2 regions of the Clavibacter quasicaliforniensis genome follow, and region 2 is predicted to be linked to the other one. Evidence: riboswitches for the same ligand, from Rfam matches in the RefSeq annotation. Region 2 holds a riboswitch; the other holds the start of a gene.
What was found. Region 2 has a riboswitch for thiamine pyrophosphate ahead of NL142_RS07565 (ECF transporter S component). Riboswitches for the same ligand answer to the same signal wherever they lie in the genome.
Positions count from the first base shown of each region.

Region 1: linked by a shared signal. The riboswitch ahead of thiM (hydroxyethylthiazole kinase) and the one ahead of NL142_RS07565 (ECF transporter S component) in region 2 are both predicted to bind thiamine pyrophosphate.

Region 1 covers NZ_CP139624.1:2,316,138-2,324,900, forward strand. The annotation lists gene NL142_RS11050 (glycoside hydrolase family 2 TIM barrel-domain containing protein) at 1-18, shown strand, start outside; gene NL142_RS11055 (D-arabinono-1,4-lactone oxidase) at 128-1,414, shown strand; gene NL142_RS11060 (mycoredoxin) at 1,529-1,798, shown strand; gene NL142_RS11065 (maltokinase N-terminal cap-like domain-containing protein) at 1,800-3,269, shown strand; gene NL142_RS11070 (S9 family peptidase) at 3,320-5,485, shown strand; gene NL142_RS11075 (hypothetical protein) at 5,524-5,799, shown strand; TPP riboswitch at 5,830-5,921, shown strand; gene thiM (hydroxyethylthiazole kinase) at 5,912-6,739, shown strand; gene NL142_RS11085 (bifunctional hydroxymethylpyrimidine kinase/phosphomethylpyrimidine kinase) at 6,736-8,763, shown strand, end outside.
Region 2 covers NZ_CP139624.1:1,569,744-1,578,506, forward strand. The annotation lists gene treY (malto-oligosyltrehalose synthase) at 1-1,488, opposite strand, end outside; gene glgX (glycogen debranching protein GlgX) at 1,485-3,689, opposite strand; gene NL142_RS07560 (hypothetical protein) at 3,896-4,228, shown strand; TPP riboswitch at 4,354-4,454, shown strand; gene NL142_RS07565 (ECF transporter S component) at 4,490-5,143, shown strand; gene NL142_RS07570 (ABC transporter ATP-binding protein) at 5,146-6,708, shown strand; gene NL142_RS07575 (energy-coupling factor transporter transmembrane component T family protein) at 6,705-7,499, shown strand; gene NL142_RS07580 (nucleoside/nucleotide kinase family protein) at 7,489-8,037, shown strand; gene NL142_RS07585 (hypothetical protein) at 8,047-8,319, shown strand; gene NL142_RS07590 (metallopeptidase family protein) at 8,427-8,763, opposite strand, start outside.

The DNA.
Region 1 (8,763 bases), 750 kb from region 2:
ACCATCCGCAGCCGCTGACGCGGAACGGGGCCGGGCCGCCCATCCGGGCGCCCCGGCGCTCGCCCTTCCCCGGGAGGGCGAGCAAGCTGGAGACGACGGCGTCCGATGGCGGGCGCGAGGAGGACGCATGACCGACACCATCGAGCAGGGCACCGCGGGCACCAACTGGGCCGGCAACTACGCGTACCGGGCCCGCGAGGTCCATTCGCCGACGAGCGTCGAGGAGCTGCGGGCCATCGTCCGCGATGCGCCGAGGGTCCGCGTGCTGGGATCCCGCCACTCGTTCAACGACATCGCCGACTCGGAGGTGCTGGTCTCGCTCGCCGAGCTGCCGGCCGACCTCGTGATCGACCGCGACGCCAGCACGGCCACGTTCTCCGCGGGCCTCGCCTACGGGAAGCTCGCCGAGCTCCTCGGCGAGGAGGGCCTCGCGATCCACAACCTCGCGTCGCTGCCCCACATCTCGGTCGGCGGCGCCATCGCGACGGCGACCCACGGATCCGGCATCGGCAACGGCAACCTCGGCACCGCCGTCGCCGCCCTCGAGCTGATCACGGCCGACGGCGAGACCGTCACGTACCGCCGCGGGGACGACGACTTCGACGGCGTCGTGGTCGGCCTCGGCGCGCTCGGCGTCGTCATGCGCGTGACCCTCGACGTCGAGCCCGCCTACCTCGTGCGCCAGCGCGTCTTCGAGGGCCTGTCGTGGGACGCGTTCGACGAGAACCTCGAGGACGTGTTCGGCGGCGCGTACAGCGTCAGCGTCTTCACGCGCTTCGGCGAGGCCACCGACCAGGTGTGGCTGAAGAGCCGCGTGCAGCTCGACGTCGACGGCCAGCCCGAGGACGAGGTCGTCGTGGCCGACTACTTCGGGGCGCCCGCCGCGACCGAGGAGCGCCACCCGATCCTCGGCATCGATCCGGTGAACAGCACGTCGCAGCTCGGGGTCGTCGGGCTGTGGTCCGACCGCCTCTCGCACTTCAAGATGGGCTTCACGCCGAGCGACGGCGAGGAGATCCAGTCGGAGTTCCACGTGCCGCTCGACCGGGCCGTCGAGGCCGTGCGGGCGCTCCGCGCCATGGGCGACCGGATCCGCCCGATCCTCCTCGTGTGCGAGCTGCGCGCGGTGGCCGAGGACCGGCTGTGGCTGAGCCCCCAGTTCGGGCAGACGACCATCGGCCTGCACTTCACGTGGAAGCGCGACCAGGAGGCCGTCGAGGCCGTGCTCGTCGAGCTCGAGGCGGCCATCCGGCCGTTCGGCGCGCGCCCGCACTGGGGCAAGGTCTTCACCGCGCAGGCGGCCGACATCGCACCGCTGTACCCGCGATCGGGCGACTTCCTGGCCCTCGCGGAGCGCCTGGATCCCGCGGGGAAGTTCCGCAACGCGTGGTTCGAGCGCTCGCTCCTCGGCTGAGCCGCATCTACCCCTGACCGGGACCGCACCCGGGGATCCGCGACGCGCCGGCGCATGCCGTCGGCGCGCCGCGATCCCGGGTCGGCGTCGAGAACGGCGCGTAGGGTGAGCACCATGGCGCCCGAGACCTCCTCCTACGTACCTGCCCCCGGGCGGATCACGATGTTCTCCACCACCTGGTGCGGCTACTGCCGCCGGCTGAAGGCCCAGCTCGATCGCGCGGGCATCGGCTACGACGAGGTCGACATCGAGCAGGTGCCCGGCACCGCCGAGCTCGTCGAGGCCATCAACGGCGGCAACCAGACCGTGCCGACCGTGCTGTTCCCCGACGGCTCGTCCGCCACCAACCCGTCGCTCGCCGACGTGACCGCGAAGGTGGCCTGACATGCAGCACCACGACCTCAGCGTCATCCCGGACTTCCTCGCCGCGTGGATGCGCGAGCAGCGCTGGTTCGCCTCGAAGGGCACCGAGCCGCGCCTCGAGCGCATCGGCGGCTGGAGCTTCAGCGACGAGGGCTGGTTCGCCCGCATCGAGACGCACCTGATCATCGACCACGGCAGCGCGAAGCCCGTGCTGTACCAGGTGCCGCTCACCTACCGGCAGGCGCCGCTGGAGGAGCTGAAGCCCTTCCACATCGGCACCACCGTCGAGGACGACGGCGTCGAGCTGCACGTCTACGACGGCCCCCACGACCCCGCGTACGCGTGGGCCCTCATCCGCACGATCCTCGACGACCGCGACGCCGACGTCGACGAGACGTCGCTCGGCGCGACCGCGCGCGGCCAGCGCCAGCCGGGCGTGGAGATCGCGACCGTCGTCGGATCCCACGTGCTCTCGGGCGAGCAGTCGAACACGTCGATCATCTACGACATGGTCTCGGCCGACGGCCACGCCGTGAACCCGATGATCGTCAAGGTGTTCCGCGCGCTGCACCACGGCGAGAACCCGGACGTCGTGCTCCAGTCCGCCATCGCGGGCGCCGGATCCCGGCTCGTGCCGCAGACCATGGGCAGCGTGCTCGCCGAGTGGAGCGACTCCGGCCGCGAGGAGGGACGCGCCATCGGGCACGTCGCCTTCGCGCAGGAGTTCCTGCCCGGGGTGACCGACGCCTGGCGCGTCGCGCTCCGCGCCGCCGAGGCCGACGCCGACTTCCAGGCCGAGGCCCGCGCGCTCGGCGAGGCGACGGCCGACGTGCACGCCACGCTGGCGGCCGCGCTCCCCACCGTCGAGGCCACCCCCGACGTCATCGAGGGGATCATGGTCAGCTTCCGCCGCCGCCACGCGACGGCCGAGCGCGAGGTCCCCGAGATCGCCGCGTTCCACGACGCCATTTCGAGCGTGTACGACGCCGCCGAGAAGGGCGAGTGGCCGAAGCTGCAGCGCATCCACGGCGACTACCACCTCGGCCAGGTGCTCTCGGTGCCGAACCGCGGCTGGGTGCTCCTCGACTTCGAGGGCGAGCCGCTCCGGCCGATGCACGAGCGCTCGCTCCCCGACGTCACGCTCCGCGACGTCGCGGGAATGCTCCGCTCGTTCGACTACGTCGCCGGCTCCTACGCGCTCGCGCACCCCGGCAAGTCCGCCGCCGCGTGGGCGTCCGCGGCCCGCCGCGCGTTCGTCGACGGCTACATCGCCCGCTCGGGCACCGACCTCCGCGCGAACCGGGCCCTGCTCGACGCGTTCGAGATCGACAAGGCCGTCTACGAGGCGATCTACGAGGTGCGCAACCGGCCCGGCTGGCTGTCGATCCCGCTGCAGGCCGTCGCCCGCCTCGCCACTCGCTCGAGCACGCTCGGCGCGGTGACCACGCCGGGCGCGACCGGTCCTCGCGAGGCCGGGCCGATCACCTCCTGATCCTCGGAGGAGGCCGGGGCCCTGTCGTCCCCCGTCGGTAGGCTGGCGGGATGACCGACCCCGCCGTCCCGGCCGTCTCCTCCCCCGCATCCGACTCCCCCTCCACCCCTCCCGTCGCGGAGCAGCGCCCGATCGAGCGCACGTTCCACGGCGACACGTTCGTGGACCGCTACGAGTGGCTGCGCGACAAGGACGACGCGCGGGTCATCGCGCACCTCGAGGCCGAGAACGCGTACACGGAAGGCGCGACCGCGCACCTGGCGTCGCTGCGCGAGCGGATCTTCACGGAGATCAAGGACCGCACGCAGGAGACCGACCTCTCGGTCCCCGTCCGCGAGGGCGACTGGTGGTACTACGCACGCACGGTCGAGGGATCGCAGTACGCGATCCGCTGCCGCCGTCCCGTCGCCGGCCCCGACGACTGGACGCCGCCCGCCATCGAGCCCGCGGCCGACGGCGTCTCGGTCCCCGGCGAGCAGGTGCTCCTCGACTCCAACGCCGAGGCGGACGGCCACGAGTTCTTCTCCCTCGGCGCGTTCGAGGTCAGCCCCGACGGATCGCTCCTCGCCTACTCCACCGACACCGAGGGCGACGAGCGGTTCACGCTCAAGATCCGTGACCTGACCACGGGCGAGGACCTCGCCGACGAGATCCCCGGCACCAGCCACGGCGCCACGTTCTCGGCGCACGGCGACCACCTCTTCTACGTCACGGTCGACGACGCCTGGCGCCCGGACACCGTGTGGCGCCACCGCGTCGGCACCCCCGCGTCGCAGGACGTGAAGGTCTTCACCGAGCCCGACGAGAGCTACTTCGTCGGCTTCGGCATGACGCGCAGCCGCCAGTACCTCACCATCTACGTCGGCTCGAAGATCACCACGGAGGTGCTGCTGCTCGACGCCGGGGATCCCACGGGCACGTTCCGCTCGGTGTGGCCGCGCCGCCACGGGGTCGAGTACGACGTCGACCACGCGGTCATCGACGGATCCGACCGGCTCCTCATCCTGCACAACGACGGCGCCACCAACTTCGAGCTGATCGACGTACCCGCCGACGACCCGACCTCCACGACCGACCGCCAGGTCGTCATCCCCCACGACGACGAGGTGCGCCTCGAGGACGCCAGCGCGTTCGCCGACCACCTCGTGATCTCCTACCGCCGCGAGGGCCTCACCCGCGTCGGCGTGATCCCCTTCGACCGCGTGCTCGACGGCGAGCAGCTGCACGAGATCGCGTTCGACGAGCCGATCTACACGGTCGGCACCGCGGGCAACCCCGAGTTCGCGCAGCCCACCGTCCGCCTCGGCTACACGAGCCTCGCGACCCCGGCCACCACCTACGACTACGTGCTCGCGACCCGGGAGCTGCGCCTGCTCAAGCAGCAGCCGGTGCGCGGCGGCTACGACCCCGACGACTACGTGCAGACCCGCGAGTGGGCGACCGCGGAGGACGGCACGGAGATCCCGCTGTCCGTGATCTACAAGCGCGGCCTCGTGCACCCCGGCACGCCCGCGCCGCTCCTGCTCTACGGCTACGGCTCCTACGAGGCGAGCATCGACCCGTCGTTCTCCATCGCCCGGCTGTCGCTGCTCGACCGGGGCATGGCCTTCGTCATCGCGCACGTGCGCGGCGGCGGCGAGATGGGTCGGCGCTGGTACGACGAGGGCAAGACGCTCACCAAGAAGAACACGTTCACCGACTTCGTCGCGGCCGCCGACCACCTCATCGCGCGCGGGTGGACGAGCCCCGAGAAGCTCGTGGCCGAGGGCCGCAGCGCGGGCGGACTCCTGATGGGCGCGGTCGCGAACATCGCGCCGGATCGGTTCGCCGGGATCCTCGCGGGCGTGCCGTTCGTGGACGCGCTCACGAGCATCCTCGACCCGTCGCTGCCGCTCACCGTGATCGAGTGGGACGAGTGGGGCGACCCGCTGCACGACCCCGAGGTGTACGCGTACATGAAGTCGTACACGCCGTACGAGAACGTGCGCGAGGGCGTGCAGTACCCGCGGATCCTCGCGGTCACGAGCCTCAACGACACGCGCGTGCTCTACGTCGAGCCCGCGAAGTGGACGGCCCGCCTCCGCGAGGTCGGCGCGCCCGTGCTGCTGCGCACCGAGATGCAGGCCGGCCACGGCGGCAAGTCGGGCCGCTACGACGCGTGGCGCGAGCGCGCCAACGACTACGCGTGGGTGCTCGACGTGGCGGGGCTGGCCTGAGGCGCGCCTCCGCCGGGCCGGCATCGCGGTCCTCGGCCGTGATCTCCGCCCTGCTGATCGGCGCGGGCATGGCGGCGGCGGCGACGGCGGGGCTCGGCTACCTCCATCGCTTCTCGATGTTCGACGCCCTCTACGGGGAGATCGACACGTCGCTGTACCTGCGGATCACGGGGATGACGTCGTTCGAGAAGGCGGCGATCGTGCTGGGTCTCGCCGCCGTGCTGATCGGCCTGATCCTCGCGGTCGCGCGGTTCGTCGCCAGCCGACTCCAGCGAGCACGTGAGGTCGGGGCCGGGGGCGACCGCCCGGCTTAGGCACGCTCCCGCGCGCTCCCCCTAGGGTGGATCCCTGACACGGGGTGCCCACGAGGGCTGAGATGAGACCCGTCGCACCTGATCCGGTTCGCACCGGCGGAGGGATGTCATCATGAGCGCTGCGCGCCCATCGGCCCACGAGATCACGGGGACGGGGACCGCATCGGCGGATCTCCTCCTCCTGCTGCGGGAGCGCCAACCGCTCGTGCAGTGCATCACCAACGCGGTCGTCACCGGCTTCACCGCGAACGTCCTCCTCGCGCTGGGCGCCGCGCCCGCGATGACGGACGTGCCGACCGAGGCGGGGCCGTTCGCGCGGATCGCGTCGGGCCTGCTCGTCAACCTCGGCACGCCGCACGCGGAGCAGCGGGAGGCCGCGGTCGAGGCCGCGCACGCGGCGCGCGAGGCGGGGACGCCGTGGGTGCTGGATCCCGTCGCGGTCGGCGCCCTGCCCGTGCGGACGCGGCTCACGCACGAGCTCGTGGCGCTGTCGCCGACGGTCGTGCGCGGCAACGCGTCCGAGATCATCGCGCTCGCGACCGGCGGCGCGGGCGGCCGCGGGGTCGACGCCACCGACGAGGTCGAGGCCGCGCTCGACGCCGCCACGCTGCTGGCGCGCACCTTCGGCACGGTGGTCGCGATCTCGGGGCCGGTCGACCACATCACGGACGGCCACCGGGTCGTCCGGGTGCACACCGGCGACGCGCTGCTCACGAAGGTCACGGGTGGCGGCTGCGCGCTCGGGGCCGTGATGGCGGCGTTCGCGTCGCTGGATCCGGATCCGCTGCGGGCCGCCGTCGCCGCGACGAGCGTGTACACGGTCGCGGCGGAGATCGCCGCGGAGGGGGCGCGCGGGCCGGGATCCTTCGCGGTCGGGCTGCTCGACGCGCTCGACGCCGTCACGCCCGAGCTCGTCGCCCAGCGCGAGCGCCTCTCGTGAGCGGGCTCGACCTCTCCGTCTACCTCGTCACCGATCCCGCGCTGTGCGGCGCGCGCGGCGTGCCCGCGGTCGTCGCCGCGGCGGTGGCGGGCGGGGCGACGACGGTGCAGATCCGCGACAAGCGCGCGAGCGCGGCCGAGCTGCTGGCGACGGTGGTCGCGGCCGCGGAGGCCATCGACGCCCATGCGGCCGCGCATCCATCCGCACGGCGTCCGCTGCTGCTCGTCGACGACCGCGTCGACGTGGTGCTCGCCGCGCTCGCCCGCGGTGCGCGCGTGGACGGCGTGCACGTGGGCCAGTCGGACGTGCCGGCCGACCTCGTGCGCCGGATGCTCGACGCCGCGAGCCCGGATCGCCGCCTCGTCGTGGGCCTCACCGCGAACACGCCCGCCCACGTCGAGGCGGTGCGTACGATGCCGGCCGGCACGGTCGACTACCTCGGCGTCGGCGTGATCCGCCCCACGAGCACCAAGCCCGACCACCCGACGCCGCTCGGGCACGACGGGTTCGGGATCATCGCGGGGCTCTCCCCCGTCCCGTGCGTCGCGATCGGCGGGGTCGACGTGCGCGACGTCGAGGCGATCGCGGCGGCGGGCGGCGCGGGGACGGCCGTCGTGTCGGCGATCTGCGCGGCGGAGGACCCGTGCGCCGCGGCGCGCGAGCTGGCGGAGGCGTGGGCGCGGGTGCGCGCCGGCGTGACCGCGGCCGGGCCCGCGGAGGCGACGGGACCCGACGCGCCCGGCGCGGATCCTGCCGACACGGCGAGCGCCGCGCCACCCGCAGCAGCCGACCCCACCCGCGTCCCCCGCGTCCTCAGCATCGCCGGCACGGATCCCACGGGCGGCGCCGGCATCCAGGCCGACCTCAAGTCCATCGCGGCGAACGGCGGCTACGGCATGGCCGTCGTCACGGCGCTCGTCGCGCAGAACACGACGGGCGTGCGGGAGATCCACGTGCCGCCCGTCGCGTTCCTGCGCGCGCAGCTCGACGCGGTGTCCGACGACGTCGTGATCGACGCCGTGAAGGTCGGCATGCTCGGATCCGCCGCCGTGGTCGACGAGGTCGCCGACTGGCTGCGCGCGGTGCGCCCGCCGGTCGTGGTGCTGGATCCGGTGATGGTCGCCCAGTCCGGCGACGCCCTCCTCGACGCCGACGCGACCGAGGCGCTCCGGCGCCTGCTGCCGCTCGCCGACGTCGTCACGCCGAACCTGCCCGAGCTCGCCGTGCTCCTCGGCGAGCGCGAGGCCGACGGCTGGGACGAGGCTCTCGCGCAGGGCCGGGCCCTCGCGGCGCGGCACGGCGTCCGCGTGGTCGTCAAGGGCGGGCACCTGCGCGTCGACGACTGCCCGGACGCGCTCGTCACCCCGGGTGCGGGCGGCGCGGATCCGTCGGTGACCGTCGTCGACGGCCCGCGCATCGCGACGACCAGCACGCACGGCACCGGCTGCTCCCTCTCCAGCGCGCTCGCGACCCTGCACCCGCGGCGCGGCGACTGGCTGAACGCGCTGACGGAGGCGAAGGCCTGGCTCACCGGATCGCTCGCGCACGCCGAGGACCTCGAGGTCGGATCCGGTGCCGGCCCGCTCGACCACCTGCGCGCGCTGTGGGACGCGGCCGGCACCCACGCCGGGCCGATCTCCGCGGAGATGTGGGCCGGATCCGCCGACCTCCGCCGCGAGATCGACGACCTCCCCTTCGTCCGCCGCCTCGGCGACGGCACCCTGCCCGAGGCGTGGTTCTCGCATTACCTCGCGCAGGACGCGATCTACCTGCGGGCGTACTCGCGGGTGCTCGCCCGGGCGAGCCAGCTCGCGCCGACGCCCGACGCGCAGGTCGTGTGGGCGCGCGGCGCCGCCGACGCGATCGCCGCCGAGTCGGCGCTGCACGAGGAGTGGCTGTCCCGGCATCCCGCGCCCGCGGTCGCCGCACCGGTGACGCGCGCCTACGTCGACCACCTGCTCGCGCACGCCGCGACGAGCGACTACTCGGTGCTCGTCGCGGCTCTGCTCCCCTGCTTCACGATC
Region 2 (8,763 bases):
GCGCACGTCCTCGCCGCGCTTGGTGTCGTGCGTGGAGAGCGTGGTCATCGCGTGCGGCGCGATGCGCTGGCGCTCCTGCTGGCGCGCGTGGAAGTCGTCGACGTCGATCGCGAAGATCGACGGGTCGGCGCCGACCTCGTTGAGCGAGACCAGGCGCGAGTACCGGTAGAACGCGGTGTCCTCGACGCCCTTCGCCATGACCATGCCGCTCGTCTGCTGGAAGCGCTGGGCCACGAGCGTGGACGGATCCGCGAGCTGCGGCAAGAGCGCGTCGATGGTGGCGACGAGGTCGGGGCGGCTCGCGCGCGCGGCCTCTGCGGCCTCCTCGAGGTGGTGGAGCCCGCCCGGCAGGTAGCTGCGGTAGACGGGGAAGGTCGCGAGCAGCTCCGCGAGCGCGTCGGCGGCGTCGGCGGGCGCATCCTCCACGAGGCGCTCGAGCCGGAGCACCTCGCTGCGGAGGATCCCGTCGGCGATCCCGCGCTTCGTGCCGCGGATCATGTCGGCCCAGCTGGTGAGCTCGCCCTGCGGCAGGCCGCGCAGCGACGCCTCGAGGTGGTCGAGCTCGACCTGGCCGTCGGGGTCGACGAGCACGCGGTCGATCTCGGCGAGGGCGTCGTACCCGGTGGTGCCGGCGGTCGCCCAGTCGGTGGGCAGCGTCTCGCCGGGCTCGAGGATCTTCTCCACGAGCACGTACGCGCCGCCCGTGATCCGCGCGAGGTCGTCGAGGTACCCCTTCGGGTCGAGGAGACCGTCTGGGTGGTCGACCCGGAGGCCGTCGGCGAGGCCCTCGCGGAACCAGCGCGAGATCTCCGCGTGCGACTCCTCGAAGACCCGGGGCAGCTCGACGCGGATGCCCGCGAGCGTGTTGACCGCGAAGAAGCGGCGGTAGTTGAGCTCGGCGTCGGCGCGACGCCAGTTGATCAGCTCGTAGGACTGGCGCTCATGCACAGTGCGCGCGTTCGCGTCGTCCTCGGCCGTGCCGGGCGCCACGGGGAAGCGCTGGTCGTAGTAGCGGAGCTCGACGGTGCCGTCGTCGCCGCGCACGAGCTCCAGCTCGTCGAGCTCGGTCTCGCCGTCGCCGAGCACGGGGATCCGCACCTTGCCCCGCCCGAAGTCCCAGTCCACGTCGAACGCGTCGGCGTAGCGGCTCGCGGTGCCGTGCGTGAGGAGGTCCCACCACCAGAGGCTCTCCACCGGGGTCGCGACGCCCACGTGGTTCGGGACGATGTCCACCAGCACGCCGAGGCCCAGCTCGTGCGCGCGATCCGCGACCTGCTTCAGCCCCGCCGCGCCGCCGCGGGACGGGTCCACCTGCGAGTGGTCGACCACGTCGTAGCCGTGGTCGGATCCCGGCTCGGCCGCGAGGATCGGGCTGAGGTACACCCAGTCCGCGCCGAGGTCCTTCACGTACGGCAGCTGCTCGGCCACGGCGGCGAGGTCGAACGACTCCCGCACCTGGAACCGGTAGGTGGAGATGGGGGTTCTCAACTGATGTCGCTCCTTGGGTCTGCGGCCGGCCGGTCGGCCTGCGCGTGGGTGAGTACGGCGAGGCTCGCCGCGACCGAGTGGTCGGGCTCCACCTCGGGCTCGGTGTAGGCGCGCAGCACCACGAGCGCCTTGGCCGCCACGTCCACGACGCTACTCGCGCGGAGGGCCGTCGAGTCGGCTCCGACGCCCGCGGTGTCGATCACGGTCTCCCACGCGTCCGCGTACTCGTCCGACGGGAGCGTGAAGGACACGGGCTCGTCGTGCGCGTTGAAGTAGAGGAGGAAGTGCGTGTCGTAGATGTCCTCGCCGCGGCGGTCGCGTCCGCGGATCCCGTTGCCGTTGAGGAACATGCCGATCGCGCGGAGGCCCGACTCCCAGTCGTCGTCCACCATCGGCGTCGCGTCCGCGTCCAGCCACACGATGTCGGGCAGCGGCTCGCCCTCGCCGCGGCGCACGGGCCGTCCGTCGAAGAAGCGCCCGCGACGGAACGTCGGGTGCTCCTTGCGGAGTCGCACGACGGACGCGGTGAACTCGACGAGCGGCTGGTCGGCCTGGTCCCAGTGCACCCAGCTGATCTCGTTGTCCTGCGCGTACGTGTTGTTGTTGCCCTGCTGCGTGCGGCCGAGCTCGTCGCCGTGCAGGATCATCGGCACGCCCTGCGACAGGATCATGGTCGCGAGCATGTTCCGCTGCTGGCGCCCCCGCAGGGTGGCGATGGTCGGGTCGTCGGTCGGCCCCTCCACGCCCATGTTCCAGGAGCGGTTGTGGCTCTCGCCGTCATTGTTGTCCTCGCCGTTGGCCTCGTTGTGCTTCTCGTTGTAGGAGACGAGGTCGGCGATCGTGAAGCCGTCGTGCGCGGTGATGAAGTTGATCGACGCCACCGGCCGGCGCCCCGAGTGCTCGTAGAGGTCGGCGGATCCCGTGATGCGCGCCGCGAACTCGCCGAGCGAGGAGGCCTCGCCGCGCCAGAAGTCGCGGACGGTGTCGCGGTACTTGCCGTTCCACTCGGTCCACTGCGGCGGGAAGTTGCCCACCTGGTAGCCGCCGGGGCCCACGTCCCAGGGCTCGGCGATGAGCTTGACCTGCGACACCACCGGATCCTGCTGCACGAGCTCGAAGAAGGTGGCGAGCTTGTCGACGTCGTAGAACTCGCGCGCGAGCGCCGAGGCCAGGTCGAAGCGGAACCCGTCGACGTGCATCTCGGTGACCCAGTAGCGCAGCGAGTCCATGATCAGCTGCAGCGCGTGCGGGTGGCGCACGTTGAGCGAGTTCCCCGTGCCCGTGTAGTCCATGTAGTAGGTGGGGTCGTCCTCCATGAGTCGGTAGTAGGCCTGGTTGTCGATGCCCTTGAAGGAGAGCGTCGGCCCGAGGTGGTTGCCCTCCGCCGTGTGGTTGTAGACCACGTCGAGGATGACCTCGATGCCGGCGGCGTGGAGCGCGCGCACCATGGACTTGAACTCCTGCACCTGCTGGCCGAGCTCGCCAGTGGACGAGTAGGCGTTGTGCGGCGCGAAGAAGCCGATCGTGTTGTAGCCCCAGTAGTTGCGGAGGCCCTTCTCCAGGAGCGTGTTGTCCTGCACGAACTGGTGCACGGGCATGAGCTCGATGGCGGTGATGCCGAGCTTCTGCAGGTGGTCGATGACGGCGGGGTGCGCGATGCCCGCGTACGTGCCGCGCAGCTCCTCGGGTATCCGGGGGTTCAGCTGCGTGAGCCCCTTCACGTGCGCCTCGTACACGACGGTCTCGCTGTACGGGGTGCGGGGGAGGCGGTCGCCGTCCCAGTCGAAGAACGGGTTGACCACGACGCCGAGCATCATGTGCGGTCCCGAGTCCTCGTCGTTGCGGCTCGACGGGTCGCCGAACTCGTACGCGAACAGCGACGGGTCCCAGTCGAACTCGCCGCACGTGGCCTTGGCGTAGGGATCCAGCAGCAGCTTCGCGGGGTTCGACCGGTGCCCGTTCTCCGGCTCGTAGGGACCGGTGACCCGGTAGCCGTAGCGCTGACCCGGCTGCACGTGCGGGAGGTAGCAGTGCCAGACGTGCGCGTCGACCTCCGTCACGTCCACGCGGGTCTCGGTGCCGTCCTCCTCGATGAGGCACAGCTGCACGCGCTCGGCGATCTCGCTGAAGAGCGCGAAGTTCGTGCCGCTCCCGTCGAAGGTCGCGCCGAGCGGGTAGGGGTTTCCGGGCCAGGTGTGCAAGTGGTCCTCCAGTTGGGTCGACTCGTCCGCCGACGGCGCGCGGGCGTGCGTGCGCGGGGTCCGTCGGGGGCGGGGCAGGCGGTGGATCAGCGTGGGCCGCGACGGCAGGAGGCCGGATGCGACGCAGCGACGCACCAGGGGCGAGGTTACCGCGAGGACGCGGATCGCCCGGCATCCTCGGGGCGCCGCGGGGTACGGTGGGACGCATGACCAACCTCGTCGCACAGCTCGCAGAGAACGTGAAGAACGCCGGAGTGGGGACGGTCTACGGCGACCCCCTCGACATCGACGGCTCGACCATCGTGCCCGTGGCCTTCGCCTGGTACGGATTCGGCGGGGGCAGCGACCTCCCCGACTCCGACGGCAACGTCGCCGGCGGCGGCGGGGGCGGCGGCGCCACCTGGCCCATCGGCGCGTACATCGCCACCGACGGCGAGGTACGGTTCCAGCCCAACGTCATCGCGCTGCTCGCGGTGGCCACGCCCGTCATCTGGATCTCCGGCAAGGTCCTCGTCAAGCTCATCAAGACGCTGAGGTAGTCGGCTCGCACGACCACCGCGGAGCGCGGGTGCCCTCGGGCGCCCGCGCTCCCGTGCGTCCGGGGCGGGCCGCATCCCGAGCCCGCGTCCCGGGCGCGTCGACCGCGCGCTAGGATCGCCTCGAACACGGGAGTCCGGTGAGCCGGGCTGAGAGGAAGACACCCAGTCTTCGACCGTCGAACCTGATCTGGATCATGCCAGCGCAGGGAGGCTTCCATCTCGCACCCGTGCCCTCTTCCACTCATCCGAAGGGCACGTCCAATGACCGCATCACCCTCGTCCACGGCATCCGCCGTCCCCGCCGACGCCGGCGCCCGCGCGCCCCGCTCCGGCCTGCGCGCCCGCTGGCGCGTCATCGACATCGTCGTGGCCAGCGTCCTCGGCGTCGCCTCCGGCCTCGTCTTCGTCATCTGGAACACGGCGTCCGTGCCGGTCGGCGGCTTCTTCCAGCCGCTGCTCCCCGGCCTCCAGGCGCTGGCCGGCGGCGGCTGGCTTTTCGCGGGCGTCCTCACGGGCATCGTGATCCGCAAGCCCGGCGCCGCCCTCTACGGCGAGCTGCTCGCCGCGTTCGTCTCCATGCTGGTCGGCAACGTGTGGGGCGTCGGCACGCTCCTCTCCGGCCTCACGCAGGGCCTCGGCGCGGAGCTCGTGCTCCTCGTCTTCCTCTACGCGAACTGGCGCGCCTACGTCGCCGTGCTCGCGGGCATGGGAGCCGGGCTCGGCATGGCGATCACCGACCTCATCACCTACTACCCGGGATCCACCCCGCTCTTCGCCACGATCTACACGGTCGCCGCGCTCGTCTCGGGCGCGGTCATCGCCGGGCTGCTCTCGTGGCTCGTCGCCCGGGCGCTCGCCCGCACCGGCGCTCTCTCGCGCTTCGCCTCGGGCCGCGACACCGCGGCCCGCGTCTGACCGTGCGGCGGCCGGGCCGTCGCACGCCGTCGGTCGCCGCCTCGCACGTCCCGCTCGCCGGACCCGAGGCGACGGCCGACGCGGCGGGCGGAGCGTCCGTCCGGGCCGAGGGCTGGGGCTGGCGGCACGCGGGCCGGAGCGCCTGGGCGGTCCGCGACGTCGACCTGGTCATCGAGCCGGGGGAGCGGGTGCTGCTCCTCGGAGCGTCCGGCGCGGGGAAGACGACGCTCATGCACGCCCTCGCGGGTGTCCTCGGCGGCGACGACGAGGGGGAGACCCGCGGCAGCCTCCTCGTCGACGGGCAGGATCCGGCCGCCCGCCGGGGCCGCGCGGGGCTCGTGCTGCAGGATCCGGACGCGCAGGTGATCCTCTCCCGCGTCGGCGACGACGTCGCGTTCGGCTGCGAGAACCTCGGCGTCCCGCGCGACGAGATCTGGATCCGCGTCCGCGCCGCGCTCGACGCCGTCGGGCTCGACGTCGCCCTCGACCGCTCGACCACCGCGCTCTCCGGCGGGCAGAAGCAGCGCCTCGCCCTCGCCGGCGTCCTCGCGATGCGGCCCGGGCTCCTCCTCCTCGACGAGCCGACCGCCAACCTCGACCCCGAGGGCGTCGGGGAGGTGCGGCGCGCCGTCGAGTCCGTGGTCGAGCGGAGCGGCGCCACCCTCGTCGTCATCGAGCACCGGGTCGCCGTGTGGCAGGACCTCGTCGACCGGGTCGTCGTGCTCGGAGCGGACGGCGGGATCCTCGCCGACGGCACGCCGGACGACGTCCTCCGCGACCAGGGTGCGTCCCTCGCGGCCGCGGGCGTCTGGGTGCCGGGACGAGAGCCCGCCGCGCCCGGCCGGGAGCGTGCCGCGTCCGCGCCGCTCCTCCGCGCGGACGGCCTCACGATCGGCAGGGGCGGCGCGCGCGGCACCGCGGTCGCCGACGGGATCGGCGTCGCGCTCGCGTCCGGCCGCGTCACCGCCCTCACCGGCCCGAACGGCGGCGGCAAGAGCACGCTCGCGCTCACGCTCGGCGGCCTGCTGCCCGCGCTGTCCGGCCGGCTCCTCGCCGAGCCGGCCCTCGCCGACGGCCTCGGCGCGGATCCCGCCGCCTGGCGCTCGCGCGAGCTCGCGGCGCGCATCGGAACTGTGTTCCAGGATCCGGAGCACCAGTTCCTCGCCGGCACCGTGCGCGCCGAGCTCGAGGTGGGGCCGCGTGCGGTGGGCATGGATCCCGCCGACGCCGCCCGCCGCGTCGACGAGCTGCTCGTGCGCCTGCGACTCGACTGCCTCGCGCAGGCGAACCCCTTCACCCTCTCCGGCGGGGAGAAGCGACGCCTGTCGGTGGCGACCGCCCTCGCGACCGCGCCGCGCCTCCTCGTCCTCGACGAGCCGACGTTCGGGCAGGACGCCCGCACCTGGGCCGAGCTCGTCGCGCTCCTCGCCGACCTCGTCGACCGCGACGGCGTCGGGGTCCTCGCCGTCACGCACGACGCCGACCTCGTCCGCGCGCTGGCGGACGACGTCCTCCTCCTCGACGCCGCCTCCGGCCGGGCGGCCCGCCTGGAGGTCGTGCGATGAGCGCCGCCCCGTCCGTCGTCGCCCCCACCGCTCGCGCCACCGGCCTCGCCGCCGTCAACCCCGTCGCGCGCCTCGCAGCCGCCCTCGTGCTGACCCTGGTCCTCGTGCTGAGCCTCGACGTGGTCTCCGCGGGCGCGGCGCTGCTGCTCGAGCTGCTCCTCCTGCCGTTCGCGGGGATCCGGCCGCTCGCCCTCCTCGTCCGAGGGATCCCGATCTGGATCGCGGCCCCCGGTGCGGGCCTCACGATCCTGCTCTACGGACGCACGTCCGGCGAGGTGTACGCGCAGTTCCTGCTCGTTGTCGTCAGCGAGGGCTCGGTGCTGCTCGCGGTGGCGACCACGCTGCGCGTGCTGGCGATCGGCGTCGCGTCGCTCGTGCTCTTCACGGACGTGGATCCCACGGACCTCGCCGACGGCCTGGCCCAGGTCGCGCGCCTGCCGTCCCGGTTCGTCCTCGGAGCGCTCGCGGGCGTCCGGCTCGTCGGCCTCCTCCTCGACGACTGGCGCTCGCTCGAGCTCGCCCGGCGCGCACGGGGCGTCGCCGACCGCGGCCGCATCCGCCGGTTCGCCGGGCAGGCCTTCGCGCTCCTCGTTCTCTCGATCCGCCGCGGCAGCAAGCTGGCCACCGCGATGGAGGCCCGCGGGTTCGGCGGCTCCATTGCGCGCACGTGGGCCAGGCCCAGCGTCGTCGGTCGGCGCGAGGTGCTCGTCGTGACCGTCGCCGTGCTCGTGGCCGCCTGCGCGGTGACGGCCGCCGTCGCCGCCGGGACGTGGGGCTCCGTTGCGGCCTGACGCGGGGGAGCGTCGCCCGGCGCTGGTCCTCGTCGACGGCCCGTCCGGCTCCGGCAAGTCGACCCTCGCCGACGTCCTCGTCCGCGACGGCGAGCCGGACGCGGGGCTGCCGCCGGGAGCGCAGCTCCTGCGGCTCGACGACGTCTACCCCGGCTGGGACGGCCTCGAGGCGGCGTCCCGGCACCTCGAGCGCCACGTGCTGCAGGAGATGCATCACGGCGGACGCCCCCGGTGGCGCCGCTGGGACTGGGCCTCCGACGCGCCCGCGGAGTGGCACGACCTCGACCCGGCACGCCCGCTCGTGGTCGAGGGCTGCGGATCCCTGACGCGCATCGCCGCGGGCCTCGCCACGCGCCGCATCTGGGTCGAGGCCGACGACGCCGTGCGCCGGGCCCGCGCCATCGCGCGCGACGGCGAGTCCTTCGCCGTCGAGTGGGAGCGCTGGGACGCGCAGTGGCTCGCGCACGTCGACCGGGAGGATCCGCGGGCCTTGGCCGACGTCGTCGTCCGCACGGACGCCGTCACGGCGGCCGGGTAGCCTGATGCCATGACCGATTCCGCACCGTCCGACGTCCGCTACCTCGCCGTCTTCGCCGACGGCCCCCTCGAGGGCACCACCGAGACCCGCGTCCTCGTCGACGGCCAGCACGACGAGACCATCAGCACGATGTCGGCAGTGGAGGGCAAGGAGTCGCTCTTCCAGTACCGCGCGGGCGAGGTGTCCGAGGTCGCGGGCGAGCAGCGGGTCACCTACACGTACGTGGCCGACGGCAGCGACGACGTCCTCGGCGAGGGCGACGACGAGTCCCTCGAGCTCTGACACCCGGCACGCCCGGCGCCTGAGCGCCTCCCCACGACCCCGGACCGCGATGCGGCAGCCGGGGTCGTCGTGCGTCCGGGCCGCTTCGGGGCCTCAGGTTCGGGGCCTCAGGCCCAGCCGAGCTCGTGCAGCCGGTCGTCGTCGATGCCGTGGAAGTGCGCGATCTCGTGCACGAGCGTGACGTGCACGAGGTCGCGCAGCGCGTCCAGGTCCTCCGCCTCGTGCAGGTGCGGCTCGCGGTAGACGACGATGCGGTCCGGCATCTCGCCGAACCCGTACTGCCCGCGCTCCGTCATGGCGACGCCGTCGTAGAGGCCGAGCAGGTCGAGCGAGCCGTCCTCGGGCCGGTCCTCGACGACGAAGACGACGTTGTCGAGCCCGTCGACCATCTCGTCCGGCAGCGCGTCGAGCTCGTCGACGACCAGTCGCTCGAAGTCGTCGGGT